Linked DNA regions of Robiginitalea biformata HTCC2501. The protein of the gene in region 3 binds, or shares a complex with, the protein of the main gene of each other region. Links are inferred from orthologs where the notes say so. Each region holds a gene or a part of one and is shown on either strand. Other genes may lie near its edges.

What was found. The genes of interacting proteins can lie anywhere in the genome.
Region 1: the proteins of tsaD (region 3) and tsaB are in contact, whole or in part, in a solved structure (PDB 4WQ4), measured with the Escherichia coli proteins. The link is inferred for Robiginitalea biformata HTCC2501 from one-to-one orthologs.
Region 2: the proteins of tsaD (region 3) and tsaE are in contact, whole or in part, in a crystal structure (PDB 6N9A), measured with the Thermotoga maritima proteins. The link is inferred for Robiginitalea biformata HTCC2501 from one-to-one orthologs. Residues at the interface, in WP_004082750.1 of Thermotoga maritima: Cys10, Asp11, Arg49, His50, Leu82, Gly84, Gly135, Gly136, Glu154, Thr155, Leu156, Asp157, Asp158, Ser159, Glu162, Asp165, Lys166, Arg169, Leu170, Tyr175, Lys213, Thr214, Leu217, Tyr218, Gln221, Arg222, Asn324; in WP_004082108.1 of Thermotoga maritima: Leu37, Gly38, Lys46, Lys57, Val59, Lys60, Ser61, Thr63, Phe64, Thr65, Leu66, Met67, Val69, Pro71, Tyr82, Arg83, Leu84, Asp86, Asp88, Phe89, Asp93, Ile128, Asp130, Glu131, Arg134.

Annotation. Positions count from the first base shown.
Region 1 is NC_013222.1:48,700-53,580, reverse strand. What follows is about bases 1,244-4,200. They hold tsaB (tRNA (adenosine(37)-N6)-threonylcarbamoyltransferase complex dimerization subunit type 1 TsaB), read left to right. Parts: upstream 1,244-2,367; coding sequence 2,368-3,033; downstream 3,034-4,200. Other genes in these bases: RB2501_RS00200 (mechanosensitive ion channel family protein), read right to left, coding at 3,795-4,200; RB2501_RS00205 (hypothetical protein), read right to left, coding at 3,014-3,721; RB2501_RS00215 (TolC family protein), read left to right, coding at 1,244-2,290. Also shown: RB2501_RS00220 (efflux RND transporter periplasmic adaptor subunit), read left to right, coding at 1-886; more of RB2501_RS00215, read left to right, coding at 905-1,243; more of RB2501_RS00200, read right to left, coding at 4,201-4,625; RB2501_RS00195 (thioredoxin domain-containing protein), read right to left, coding at 4,723-4,881. UniProt on the Escherichia coli protein: Required for the formation of a threonylcarbamoyl group on adenosine at position 37 (t(6)A37) in tRNAs that read codons beginning with adenine.
Region 2 is NC_013222.1:2,602,796-2,607,504, reverse strand. The notes cover bases 682-3,466. They hold tsaE (tRNA (adenosine(37)-N6)-threonylcarbamoyltransferase complex ATPase subunit type 1 TsaE), read right to left. Parts: upstream 2,395-3,466; coding sequence 1,969-2,394; downstream 682-1,968. Other genes in these bases: RB2501_RS11550 (hypothetical protein), read left to right, coding at 2,617-3,466; RB2501_RS16135 (hypothetical protein), read right to left, coding at 1,551-1,787; RB2501_RS11555 (hypothetical protein), read right to left, coding at 779-1,417. Also shown: RB2501_RS11560 (alanine dehydrogenase), read right to left, coding at 1-660; more of RB2501_RS11550, read left to right, coding at 3,467-3,543; RB2501_RS11545 (hypothetical protein), read right to left, coding at 3,555-3,926; RB2501_RS11540 (DNA-binding protein), read left to right, coding at 4,103-4,411; T9SS response regulator signal transducer PorX, read right to left, coding at 4,538-4,709. UniProt on the Escherichia coli protein: Required for the formation of a threonylcarbamoyl group on adenosine at position 37 (t(6)A37) in tRNAs that read codons beginning with adenine.
Region 3 is NC_013222.1:2,170,801-2,175,544, forward strand. Bases 849-3,668 are described here. They hold tsaD (tRNA (adenosine(37)-N6)-threonylcarbamoyltransferase complex transferase subunit TsaD), read right to left. Parts: upstream 2,868-3,668; coding sequence 1,830-2,867; downstream 849-1,829. Other genes in these bases: RB2501_RS09640 (16S rRNA (uracil(1498)-N(3))-methyltransferase), read right to left, coding at 849-1,455; RB2501_RS09645 (TfoX/Sxy family protein), read right to left, coding at 1,452-1,817; RB2501_RS09655 (translocation/assembly module TamB), read left to right, coding at 2,950-3,668. Outside these bases: RB2501_RS09630 (AI-2E family transporter), read right to left, coding at 1-96; RB2501_RS09635 (DUF4159 domain-containing protein), read right to left, coding at 103-744; more of RB2501_RS09640, read right to left, coding at 748-848; more of RB2501_RS09655, read left to right, coding at 3,669-4,744.

The sequences.
Region 1 (4,881 bases), 2.1 Mb from region 3 along the record:
CGAAGAAGGCGCCAAAGTAAATGCCGGCGACCTGATTGCGGTGATCAAGGTGGTGCCCAACGAGCAGTCGCTCAACCAGGCCCAGGGCCGGGTTCGCAATGCCGAGATCGCCCTGGGGAACGCTGAAATAGAGTACAACCGGAACAAAACGCTGTTTGACCGGGGGGTTATTTCCAACCAGCAGTTCAACGACATCCAGACTACCTACGAACAGGCCAAGCAGGAAGTCGAAAACGCCCGGGCAGACTACCAGATCATCCGCCGCGGTTCGGCCGGGGGCTCTTCCAGCGCCAACACAAATATCCGCGCCACGGTAACCGGGACCATTTTGGAAATCCCCGTTGAAGAGGGCGACCAGGTAATCCAGTCCAACAACTTCAACGACGGTACCACCATCGCCACGATTGCAGATCTGGGCCAGATGATTTTTGAAGGACAGGTAGACGAAGCGGAGGTCGGTAAACTGGAGATCGGGATGCCCCTGAAGATTACCCTCGGGGCCATCCAGGACCAGGAATTCGAAGCCGACCTGCAATTTATTGCCCCCAAAGGGGTGGAGGAGGAAGGAGCCGTTCAGTTCCGCATCGAGGGGAGTGTCTCCCTGGATTCCGCCCACTTTATCCGTGCGGGCTATAGCGCCAACGCCTCCCTGGTTCTCTCCCAGAAGGACAGCGTCCTGGCCGTTAAGGAAGCCTGGCTGCAATTCGACAACGAAACGGAGAAACCCTACGTGGAAGTCAAAACCGGCGAGAACGAGTACGAGCGCCGGGACATTGAAACGGGTATTTCCGACGGGATATTCGTGGAAGTGCTTTCCGGGGTTACCGAGGAAGACGAAATAAAAATCTGGAACAAGACGGAGCCCATGAGTTCCGACGAGAGCTAATTCATCAAAATTCAAAAAATGAACACCTTTAAATCAATAAGACCTTCACGCGTCCTGCGGGTACTCTTTGTGCTGTTTGCCTTTTCGGCGGGGGTAATCCAGGCGCAGAAACGGGAATGGACGCTCGAGGAGTGCGTTACCTATGCCGTCGAAAACAACCTGGACGTCCAGCAGTTCCAACTGGCTTTTGAGCGGACGATGCTCGATAAATCGGACGCAATCGGGAACCTGCTCCCTGCTGTGAACGCGCAGACCCAGGTGGGCCGGAACGTAGGTTTTACGATCGATCCGTCTACCAACGCCCCTACCACTGCGGGGATCACCACTGCGAGTGCCAACCTCACTGCGAGCATGACGCTTTTTGACGGGCTCAGGAATATCAACCAGTTGCAACGGGCAAAAATGAATGCCCTTGCCAGCCAGTACCAGTTACAGGACCTGGTGGACGACATCCGCCTGAACGTAGCCAACGCCTACCTGAACGTGCTCTCCAACAAGGAATCCCTCAAGGCCTTCCAGGCGCAATATGCCGTGACGGAGCAGGACCTGAACCGGATCCGCGAGCAGGTAGATGCCGGGGTTCTCCCGCGGGGCGACCTGCTGGAGATCCAGGCAACGGCCGCCAACCTGGAACAGCAGATCGTCAATGCGGAGAACAATGTGCTTCTTTCCCGCATCGTGCTGGCCCAGCTTCTGCAGATCACGGATTACGAAAATTTCGACATTGCGGACCAGGAATTCGAGGTGCCCCCGTCCGAGATCCTGGGCAATTCGCCCAAGGTGATTTTTGACAAGGCGCTGACTTTCCGGAACGACATCGCCTTTTCGCGGTCCAACGTGGAATTGGCCGAACAGGACCTGAAGATTGCACGGGGGGCATATTTGCCTTCCCTCAATGCTTTCTTTAACTACAATACCCGGTATTCCAGCAATACCACCTTACCGGATCCGGCCAACCCGGGGTCCTTTTTCTCACCGACTTTCATCGACCAGCTATGGATCCTGGATGGGATTTCCTACGGGGCCCGGCTGGATGTACCCATCTTTAACGGGTGGAGTACCCGGAACAACGTGAAGCGCGCCAAGATCGACGTGATGCGGGCCGAACTCCAATTGGAGCAGGACAAACTCGCCCTGGAGAACGACATCAATACCGCTTACCTCGACGTGCAGAGTTTTGCCAAAGCCTACGAGGCTGCCCAAAAAACCCTGGAAGCCCGCCAACTCGCCCTGGAATACGCCCGGGAGCGCTATGAGGTGGGGTTGATGAATGCCTTTGACTACGGGCAGGCCCAGGCCCGGGTAGACGATGCACAGGCTTCGGTGATCCAGAACAAATACAACTATATCTTCCGGCTCAAGGTCCTGGAATTCTATTTCGGGCTGCCGATCACACTGGATTAAACCCACCCGGTTTACTAGGAGACAAAAGAAGGGCCCCGGTTTTCGAAATGAAAGCCGGGGCCCTATCTTTGCAACCTATGGCCTGGATACTGAACCTCGAGACCGCTTCCACAAATTGCTCCGTGGCCCTGTATGAAGGGTCGCAACTCCGCGCTCTGCGGGAAGATCCCAGCCCGGGATATTCCCACGGGGAATTGTTGCATGTATTTATACAGGAGGTGTTGTCCGAGGCCGGGGTTGGGGCCGATGCACTCGATGCCATTGCGGTAAGCAAGGGCCCCGGGTCGTATACGGGCCTCCGTATCGGGGTCGCCTCGGCCAAGGGATTGTGTTTTTCTTTGGAGGTCCCGCTCATCGCGCTGCCCACCCTGAAGGTCCTGGCAGCTGCAGCGGGGATTAAAGAGGGGTTGAGCATCCCAATGCTGGATGCCCGCAGGATGGAGGTCTATTCAGCCGTCCTGAATACTGAACTGGAATATGTCCGGGAAACCGAGGCGGAAATCCTCACACCCGATTCCTTTGCAGCTTATAAAGACCAGGGACCCCTGACCCTTGTGGGCAGCGGGGCGGAAAAAGCCCGGGAGCTACTTTCGGACCCGGTTTTTCGGTTCCAGCCGGAGATACAGCCTTCGGCCCGGTTTATGGGGCCCATGGCATACGCAGCCTTTGAGGCCGGATCTTTCGAGGACCTGGCCTATTTTGAACCCTATTACCTGAAAGACTTTATCGCGACGCGAAAGTAGATTCCGGAGAAGACGCAAGCAGCGTGTTGTAGTAGACAACCAGGTGCAGGGCATCTTCGGGTTTACGAACGTTCAGGTTGTTTTCCGAGACAAAATCCCTGAGTTTGTCCTTGTGGTCACCCAGGGCGGCCAGCAGGCTGTTTTTACGCAGGGAAACCGGCTCCATGGGCGCATCGCCCGCCCGTATAAAATATTCCGAGGCATCGAAATAGGCAGGCATCCGGGTATCCTCGTAACCGTGTTCGGCAACTTCCGGCTTCCGGTAATGCTTGATAGGACGCCGGTAGAGGACCACTTGTTGCCCGGGATTCATCGGGATGAAATACCCCCGGTCGATATCTCCCCCTTCCCGGTATGGGTGGACCTCAAAGGTGAGCCCGTCGAGTTCCACGGTGATGTTTTCCCGCTTAAGCAGGCTTTGTTCCTCCCCGTTCTGCCCCAGATACACCATTTGGCCCGTAAACGCATTGAAGCGCATCAAACGCTCCTCTTTCAGCGTATTGTCCGGGTTCTCAATGGTGATGGTCCCTTTTTTGTAAATCTCATCCAGGAACTGGGAACCGTTCGGAGGGAAATCGTAAAGGACCACCTCGAACTGGCCGTGGTACTGGGTGAGTTTGTTGCCGTTGAACTGGGCCGTGGCCATCAGTGTCAGCAGGCAGGCAGCTGTTGTTATAATCGTTTTCATAGTATGCTTCTTTAACTATACAAAGTACTAAAAAATAGCGACTTATGCAAGTCCGGGCCGCCTGCTGTCCGCCTTATTCGCCCTCGGATATCATATGGATATCCCGTTGCGGGAACGGGATCTCGATACCGGCCTCGTCGAACCGGAGTTTGAGCGTTTCCATCACGTGGAAATGCGCTGCCCAGAAGTCTTCGTTTTTCGCCCAGAATCGCAGGCTGAGGTTTACGGAGCTGTCGGCGAGTTCCCCGACGAAAACCTGCGGCTCGGGGTCCTTGAGGATCCGTTCGTCTTCCCCGCAAATTTCCAGCAACAGGTCTTTGGCCTGTTTGATGTTGGAGCCGTATCCGATGCCCACGGTAATTTTATCCCTGCGCGTATCCTCAGCACTGTAATTGACGATGTTGTCGTTGGAGAGCTTCCCGTTGGGGATAATGGCCAGTTGGTTGCCGAAGGTATTCAGCTTGGTAGTGAAAATATTGATCTCCTTAACGGTGCCGTCCAACCCCTGGGCGGAAATCCAGTCCCCCACCCGGAACGGTTTAAACAGCAGGATCAAAACGCCCCCGGCAAAATTCGACAGGGACCCCTGCAGGGCCAGGCCAATGGCCAGTCCGGCCGCACCCACAATGGCTACCAGCGAAGACGACTTCACCCCGAGCTGGGTGATGACCAGCACAAAGAGCAACAGCTTCAGGGCGATTTTGATAAAGCTCTGCAGGAAGGACTCCAGGGCCTCGTCGTAGTCCTTTTTATCAAAAAAGCGACGGACGATTTTATTGATAAAGCTGATAACCCATAACCCGACGACCAGCGTAAGGATGGCCGTTACCAGGCTGGGCAAGAAATTCCAGAACCATTCGACTCCCTGTTCGATGTGTTCCTGATAATCTCCGAATTGTTCCATATTTTGATAAAAGTTGATGTTGGTAAACGATCTGATTTTTCCGGGGAATAGTACGGAATTTGAAGGCTTCAGGCAACTTTAAAGCCTTAAATTTCTGTTAATCGGACGCGTAAGTGCGGAGTAGTTCCAGGGCCTTTCCGCTGTCTTCCAGCGGTTGCTTGCAGCTGCCTTCCCGGCAAATAAAGATCCGGGTTTTCGGCGGGTTGAAGCGGCCCCGGAACAGCGGCAGGTCGGAAGCTTCCCCGGAGAGGGCCAA
Region 2 (4,709 bases), 430 kb from region 3 along the record:
GTTGGCACCCAGACCCAGCGCAGATCGGGCGGCGTATTCCCCAACCGTTCCGGCCCCCAGGATAACGACTTCCACCGGGGGGACCCCGCTGATGTTCCCAAACATCATCCCGTTGCCCTGGTCGGCGGCCATGATTTCCGCGGCGATCAAAACCGAGGAGATCCCGGCGATTTCACTCAGGGAGCGCACAGCTGGGTACTTCCCGTCATCGTCCCGGATGTACTCAAAGGCAACGGCGGTAATCCGTTTTTTGGCCAGGGTTTCAAAATATTGCTTGTTCCGTGTTTTGATCTGCAGGGCGGAAATGATCGTACTTTGCGGATTGATGAATTCCACCTCGGAAAGGGTAGGGGGTTCCACCTTCAGGATAATCGGGCAACCGAAAACCTTTTTCGTGTCCCGGGTGATCCGGGCGCCTGCATTCGTATAATCCAGGTCCGAAAAACTTGCACCTTCTCCTGCACCCGCTTCAATGAGCACCTTGTGGCCATGGGCCACGATGGCCCCCACCGCATCCGGGGTCAGGCAAATCCGTTTCTCCTGGTACTGGCTCTCTTTGGGAATGCCGATGTAGAGCTCCCCCTTTTGTTGGAGGACTTCCAATTTTTCTTCCTGCGGGAGTAATTGCTGCTTGCTGAACGGTGAAGTAGGTTGGTCCATAGGCCTTTAAATGCTAAGCTGGCGCGTAGGTGGTTCCTCAAAAATACAATAAATGCACGATTTGGCCCGAAATAAAAAAGAGGACGCGAGTCCTCTTTTTTTGGTGGTGAGTTTATTCTTAGAATAAACTTCGGAAAGAATGTTGGATTCCTCTCAAAAGATTATTGAGTGTTCTTTTTGGAGTGACATCTGATAACTCTTTATCAATTGATGTGGAATAATCACCCATTTGAATTCCAGCTTTCTCTAATTGTTCCTTTTCTCGGTTCTTGTAATACTGAAGTTCGGCATCCATCGCTTCAAGATCAATTCCATGGACATATTTATCATATATTTTTACTCGAATAAAATAAACAAAAGGTATCACTACCATACAAATGGGGAGCAACCACAATACATTTTTTGTGTCGATATTCAAATCGGGAGATACAAGAACTTCAAATAATTGAAATGCATACATACAAATAGGTATGAGCAGAATATGATACCACCAGTGTTTACAAGTGAAAAACCAGATAATTAATAAATAAAGAGGTATAAACTTACTAACGAAAAACCAAGCAAAAGCATTTATATTATTAAATCCATTGCTATCAATAACAAATCCTAGGAATTCAACGGTGGCTCCAGGTTCTTTGCTGAAGTAGTCATGTGCCTTAAACACAAAGGGCGATGCTATTATAAAAAACACTGCTATAGACTCAATCCAAAGTCTTTTTCGAGTTTTCTTTTTTACAATTACTTCTTCTGCGTTCATTTTTAAGAGATTTGGTAGAGAGATAACGCAGAAAAGGACGTCTTATTGGACGCCCTTTTAATCTAAATCATGCAGTTTAAAGACGAATTAACTCATTTCGTCGAAAAGTGCATCTAAATAATATACTGTAATATCAGTTTCTCTTGTCTGGAGTGATATCAGTGCGATTTACCGAAGACCTATTTGGAGTAATATCAGTTCTATTAACAGCTCTATCTGGAGTAACATCTGTTCTATTTACAGACCGATCTGGGGTAATATCCGTTCGATTAACACCTTCATAGAGACCATCTCCTGTATCATTTGAGCAGGCAGCTAAAAACAATACAGAAAAAGCTATAAGAGTATAAAAGATTTTTCTAGTGTTCATAGTTCGGAGGATTAGGTATGGTTTTCATTTTCATTAACAAATGTAGGAAAATCTACATTCGCCTTAGTCAATTAAATTCAAAAATAATGCATTTTATCGATAGAATCAAGCATTTTACCGAAAAAAGTGCATTTCATCGAATCAACTGCAATAATCCTGCAGAATGGACGATAAGCGTTTCCTACGTGTTGAAGTTTTTAAGGGTCAGCCGTCTAGACTCATGATTGAGAAGCAGTATTACTATTTCCGTTCGCATTTCAGGTAATAAGGAATCAACAATGTCTGGCCATTCGATGAATACATATTTACCATTATTTAGGTATTCTTCAATTCCAAAATCTAAAGCTTCCTCAGAACAGTTTATTCGATAACAATCCAAATGAAATATTGATTCGCCACTATCCATCAAAGTATATTCATTGGCAATTCCGAAAGTAGGACTCTGTACTTGTCCTTCAATCTCTAATATTGTACATATTTCTTTTATTAAAGTAGTTTTACCAGCCCCCAAATCGCCTTTAAAACAAACTATTTTAGAATGAGCATTGTCTAAAATAAATCTTGCTGCCTCTCCAATTTGACTCAAAGAATAATCTAAACTTTTCAAACTTTACCTTCTTTTAAATATTTTTTCTATATTTAGAATATTTACTACGAAGTAATGACCTGGAAGAATTTATATTTTCGTCAATTGCTCTTTTCTATTGCAATAATCATAACTCCGTTACTTTCGTTTATTCATCTCTTATTTAGCCGGGAAGATAGCCAGATTTCATTATTAGGATTCGAATACTTCCACGGGTATGAGTCAAATCAAGTATTTGTATGGATGATATTAGTAGAATTATCCTATTTATTACTTTTCTTGTTTGGTTATATTACAATTGATAAGCGTATAAAGTATTATTTAATCCCCTTATTGGTATATTTTTTACTAAGTACCGTTTCTATTCTAAGTGAACAATATATACTTTCTCTTGTATTTAGTTTACCTGGGGTTATTCTTATTTATATTGGTGTTGATCTTATACTGATTTTGGGTCAAATAGATTTTTTTTCTAAAAAGAACAATAATCCACAAATATTGTTTTCAAGCCTAATTTCAAAAAGACAGATCGTTAAGTTTTCTAATTGGAATAATAAAGTTGAAAATATTAAAGCACAAAGCTCTTTTAGTGATAACCCAAAACAAGAACTATGTGAATTATATCATTTAACTAAAATTGCGGAAAGAGAATCGAACCTAGATAAGAAAGAGGCAATAAAAGAAGCATGTAAGAAGAGAGAACATGCAATGCTGCCACTATTGTTGTTGCTCTTAGTGATTACCTTGCTTCCTTTTTTGCATGTAATTATTCCTACTGAAATGAAGTCAATTAGAATATTTGGCAGGACATATGAATCTTTTGGCTTCTTAAATATTGAAACTATGGTTTGGTATTTTGCAAGGAAGGTAACGGTAATTATTGGGCTATTGATCTGTTTTTTTAAATGTAAATCCTGGGTGAGATTTTCATTTCTTCCCGCACTTTCTCTTTATAGTTATCAATTTTATGAAGGATTTCTCGATGTGAAGGATTTTGAATCTTTTGGAAACACTAATATTTTCCCAACGTTTCTAGCCTTAATTTTCTTATTTGTTTTGATAGCACAAATTGTAAAATTGAGGGTTAAGATATTAGACAATATGGACTATCTAAACAGTAGGTTTGAAGAGATTCTAAATCAATTAGCCAAGGAGAATGAACTTACTTGAAAGGTGACTGGTTAGTCGCTTTTTATTTCTTTAGCAACTTCCTTTACCAGGTTGCGCAATTCCTGGTGTTGCCTTTCGCGGATTTTATCTTCTATAATCTTCTCAATAATCGCCTTCTTCTCGGCCGGCAACTTTTCAAAATCCAGAACTTCGTCCTCCATTTGTGATTTCAGCATCACGCCCTCGCCAGTAAGCAACCAAACCACGTTGAGATCCGGGTAGGTTTGCAGAACGGTTTCCAGGACATCACTCCCTACAGATGCGTGATTTTTCTTCATGCGTAGCGTATACCCATTGCTCGCTCCGATTGAGATATCAAACTGGCGAGCACTCAGCCCGATGTGGTTGATAAATTGAATGAGTCGGTCGATGGTTTTTGTCATGATGCTGCGATTGTTTTGCACTAATATAGGCTAACTTTCCGAAATAAGAAAATATTCTATTGAATAGAAAAAAGACTTTATAAATAAAGAATATTTCACTAAATAAAGAAAATAGTCTATATTTAAAAAGAACTGGTCCCTCATAGAAATATCGATAACCCCAACAATTTTCTTCTATGAAAAACATCAAACACATCGAAAGGCTCCAAAGATTGCACAACCTTATTAAAATGGAATGTACGGGGTCGCCGTCGGAAGTGGCCTTCCGGTTGGGGATCAGCGAGCGTACTGTTTACTATCTGATTGAACAACTCAAGGATTACGAAGCAAAGATAGGCTATGACAGAAGCCGGAAAACGTATTTCTACAAGGATGATTTCGTTTTGGAGGTGAATTTTTCAATCTGCATCGGAGCCCATGATCATGTTATGGAAATATTGGAGGGCAGTTATCTCAAACCCAAAAAATTCCATCCGCAGGATTAATTGGTTTCTATGGGTATAATTTTTCAACGTCATAAAACGCATAGGCATGGGGTTCCTGTTCAGTCGGATTCCTGCTGAGTCTGCCACATTGCGTAAACGGGGAGATGCATAAAGTGGCTATCGATGTTACTTTGGCCGCATCACCACAAAAGGCACCACCATCTCTTCCAGGGAGACGCCCCCGTGCTGGTAGGTGTTCCGGTAATAGCTTACATAGTGGTTGTAGTTGTTCGGGTAGGCAAAAAACAAGTCGTTTTTGGCAAAGATGTACGAGCTGCTCACGTTAATGGCCGGCAAA
Region 3 (4,744 bases):
CGAGCGTATCAGGTAGAGGAAATAGGCCACCAAAACAATCGCTGCAAGGATGAAAACTGCCCTGAGAACCCCGTTGGCAATGGTTTTTGCGCGCATTTTCAGTTAGTTTTTAAAAGCGTAATTGACAATATTGGCCCCCATTTGCAAGGCCTTTTGCCGAACTTCTTCCGGGTCGTTGTGCACCTCCGGTTCTTCCCATCCGTCCCCGAGGTCTGCCTCCACGGTAAAGAGCAATACCAGCCGCCCCTGGTGGAAATATCCGAACGCCTGCGGGCGCTTGCCATCGTGCTCGTGGATTTTGGGCAGGCCCTCCGGAAAATCATACGGTTCTTTGAAAATCGGGTGGTCGGCACCGATTTCCTGCAGTTGTTTGTCGGGGAAGATTTTTGGCAATTCCTCTAGGAGATACTCGGCCATGCCGTAGTTGTCGTCGATGTGCAGGAACCCGCCACCGAGCAGGTAGGTCCGGATATTCGCAGCCTCCTGCTCCGAGAAGAGGACATTGCCGTGCCCGGTCATATGCAGGAAAGGAAAGCGGAAAATATCCGGGCTGTCAGCGGCCACTGTTCCGGCCGCCGTTTCCAGGTGGGTGCCGATTTCCGCATTGCAAAAACGGATCAGGTTGGGGAGTGCCGTAGGGTTGGCGTACCAGTCACCCCCGCCCCGGTATTTGAGTACGGCCACCTCCTGGGCCTGGCCGAAACCGGTACACGCTAAAGCCATTAGGGCTGCCAGAATCCTCATGGGTTATCCGTTGTTTATCAGGTTGACTGTGGTACAGGCCACCAGGGCGGCGGTTTCCGTCCGCAGCCTGTATTCGCCCAGGGAAACCGGAATAAAGCCTTTCTCGCAAGCCATCTGGATTTCATCGTGCGTGAAGTCGCCTTCAGGGCCAATGAGGATGATGACGTCCTTGTCTGCCGCCACCCGCCTTTTGAGATCCATCTTTTCGTCCTCCTCACAGTGGGCGATAAACTTCAGGACAGGCTGCTCCCGTTCCAGGAACTCCCGGAGCGCAACCGGTTCTTCCAATTCGGGCAGATAGGTCCTCAGGCTTTGCTTCATCGCCTCCTGGACCACCCGCTGCATCCGTTCCATCGGGAGTTTCCTGCGTTCCGACCGCTGGCAGATCACAGGGGTTATCCTGTCGATCCCGATTTCAGTGGCCTTCTCCAGGAACCATTCAAACCGATCCGTTTTCTTGGTCGGGGCTACAGCCACATGCAGGCTGTACATTTTCGGGTGGAATTTGCGCGTTTCGAGCAGCTTGCCCATACACCGTTCCGGATTGGCTTCGAGGATTTCGGCTACGAACAGATACCCCTTCCCGTTGGTGATATGGAGTTGGTCGCCGGCTTTTTTGCGCAAAACTTTGACGATATGGCGGCTTTCCTCCGGGGTAAACGAAAATTGGTTGACGCTGGTATCCAGGAGCGGATGATAGAAATAATTCATTTTCCGGCTATGCGTTTTGGGGGAGCGCTTTTCTGGCGGGCGTGCTCCAGCCCCCATTCAATCCATTGTTCCATCTCTGAATCGTCGCGAAACCCTTCCGGGTCCACAAATACGAATTCCTTCATAACCCGGCCGGTAAAATCCATGGGCCGCGCACCCCTGCGGAGGAGCGCTTGCTCCATGGCGTTTGCAGGTACCCGGGCCATGAGCGAATGGCCTACGACCCCCACGCTCATCTTACCCTTGTAGAGATAGGCGAGCCCGCCAAACATGTATTTCACGGTCAGGTGCTTCGAGGCCTCGGGATGACGGGATTCGAGCATCCGGTTCAGCCGATCTTCCAATTCCTTGCTATAGGGCATTGCGTGGGTTCTTTAGTGGGGCTGACCGCCGATGCGGTACCTGGCCTGAGCCGATACCCCCAGGTCCGTAAACCTGTTGTCAAGATACTTTAAATATCCTACAATTCCTATCATGCCGGCGTTGTCCGTACAGTATTGGAACGGCGGGATATACGTGGTCCAGCCCAGTTTATGCTCGGCTTCGGACAGGGCCTGGCGGATACCCGAGTTGGCCGCCACCCCGCCGCCGATGGCGATATGCCGGATCCCGGTTTCCCGGGCCGCCTTTTTCAGCTTTTGCATCAGGATGGTAACTATCGTTTGCTGTAAAGAGGCACAGATATTGTCCCGTTCCCTGGCAACGAAATCCGGGTCGTTTTTTGTGTTGCGCTGGATGAAGTACAGGACGCTCGTCTTCAGCCCGCTGAAGCTGAAATTGAGCCCGTCCACTTTGGGGATCGGGAAGTCGAATGCCTCCGGGTTTCCCTGGCCGGCGTACTTGTCTATCAGCGGCCCGCCCGGGTAGGGCAACCCGAGGAGTTTGGCCGTCTTGTCGAAGGCTTCGCCAACTGCGTCGTCCAGGGTTTCGCCCAGGACCTCCATGTCGAAATAACCATTCACCTTCACAATCTGGGTATGGCCCCCGCTGATGGTCATTGCCAGAAAGGGGAATGGGGGCGGGGACTTGCCAGGGGTCTCGATAAAATGCGCCAGGATATGGGCTTCCATGTGGTTGACCTCGATAAGGGGGATGCCCAGGCCAAGGGCGAGGGACTTGGCAAAGGAGGTGCCGACCAGGAGGGAACCCAAAAGTCCCGGACCCCTAGTAAAAGCTATGGCCGATAGGAGTTTTTTGTCGATATTTGCCTTGGCCAGTGCCTGGTGTACCAGGGGGACGATATGCTGCTGATGGGCCCTTGAGGCCAATTCGGGTACCACACCGCCATATTCCCGGTGAATCTGCTGGGTAGCCACCAGGTTGCTCAGCGTTTTGCGGCCGTGCAAAACAGCTACAGATGTGTCGTCGCAGGACGACTCGATCGCCAGGATGTAAATGTCTTTCTCGCGCATGCGGTTTTGGAACAAAAATTGGTTGTGCAAAGGTAAATGAATACGCCCTATCAGAAAACTCCGTAAAATAATCGTCCGCCTTTTGCTGGCCCTGCTGGTAATTTGCGTCCTGGGGACGGTTATCCTGTCGATCCCGGGCGTGCAGACGCGGCTGGCCCGGATGGTTACCAACCGGATCAATTCGGATTTCGGGACCAACATCAATATCGACCGGGTGCGGATTTCACTCATCACCTGGGATACCGCCCTCGACGGGATTTACGTGGAAGATTACCGGCAGGATACGCTGGTCTACATCGACCGGCTCAGCACGTCCATCCTGAGCCTCAGGGACGTGGTGGGGGGCACGCTGGAGTTCGGGGACATCGAGATCGACAGCCTGTTCCTGAATATGAAAACCTACCGGGATGCCCCGGATACCAACCTGGGGATCTTTATCGACAAACTCGACGACGGCCAGCCCCGGGCGCCGGGTACCCCGCCGTTCTACTTTTACGCATCCGGGGTGGAGATAGACCGGAGCCGCTTCCTTCTATCTGACGACAACCTGGAGAACCCGGTAATCCTGGATTTCAACAAATTGGAAATCGAGGCGGGTGACTTTACCATCGAGGGCCCGGAGGTCCGCACCGCCGTCCGTTCCCTTTCCCTGCAAAGCGGCCGGAACCTCGCCCTCGAGAACCTGTCCACTGACTTCACCTATACGCGGGAGCAGATGCGCTTCGATTCCCTGCGAATCCGGACACCCCTTTCCGCGCTGCGGGGCGGGCTGGTATTCGATTATAAACGGGAGGACCTGGCAGATTTCACCAACGAGGTGCTGGTCACGGCAAACTTTGATCAATCCGTGGTGGGGCTCGACGAGATCAACCAGCTCTACGATGCGTTCGGGACCGGGAAGACAGCGGAGTTTACCACGGAAATCAGCGGGACGCTGAACGATTTGCAGCTCAGCAACCTTTTACTGGTTACCGATAACACGGGGATCCGTGGGGATTTTGAGTTTCAGAACCTCTTTAGCCGGGATGCCCCCTTCCGCATGGACGCCTCCATCCGGGATGTCACCACCACCTATTACCAGCTGCGGGGCCTGATGCCCAATCTGCTGGGCAATTCCCTGCCGAGCACCATCCAGCGACTCGGGCAGTTTACCATCCGTGGGGATGCCGTGGTGACCGAGTCCAGTATCAATGCGCAGGTGAACATTACCAGCGGGATTGGGAGCAGCTATGCGGACCTGCAGCTGACGGACGTGAACGATATCGACCGCGCTTCCTACCAGGGCTTTGTTTCCCTGATCGATTTTGACCTGGGCGCTTTTACCGGCAATGCGTCCCTGGGGACCGCTTCCCTGGACGTCAACGTGGAAGGCGAGGGCTTCACGAGCCGGGGGCTGAACACCGAGGTGATCGGGGAGGTGTATTCGATAAACTTCAACAACTACGGGTATTCCGATATCTCCGTTTCCGGGATCCTCAAGGACCAGCTGTTCGATGGGTCGCTCAACAGCCGTGACCCGAATTTCATATTCAACTTCAAGGGGCTCGCTGACTTCGGCAGCCAGCCCAACACGTTCAATTTCGTGGCCTCGGTAGACTATGCGGACCTGTATGAATTGAATTTCATCAAGGATACGCTCGCCATTTTCCAGGGAAACGTGGATATGGACATCACCGGGAGCAACCCGGACAATATCCGCGGGGACATCCGGTTCAGCCAGACACAGTACCAGAATCCGAACAACACCTATTATTTTGAGGATTTCCAGATCGTTTCCAGTTTTGACGCGGACTCGGTGCGGACTGTGGAAATCAATTCGCCGGACATCATCACGGGGTATATGCGGGGCCGCTTCAAGGTTGGCGAACTCGGGAAGC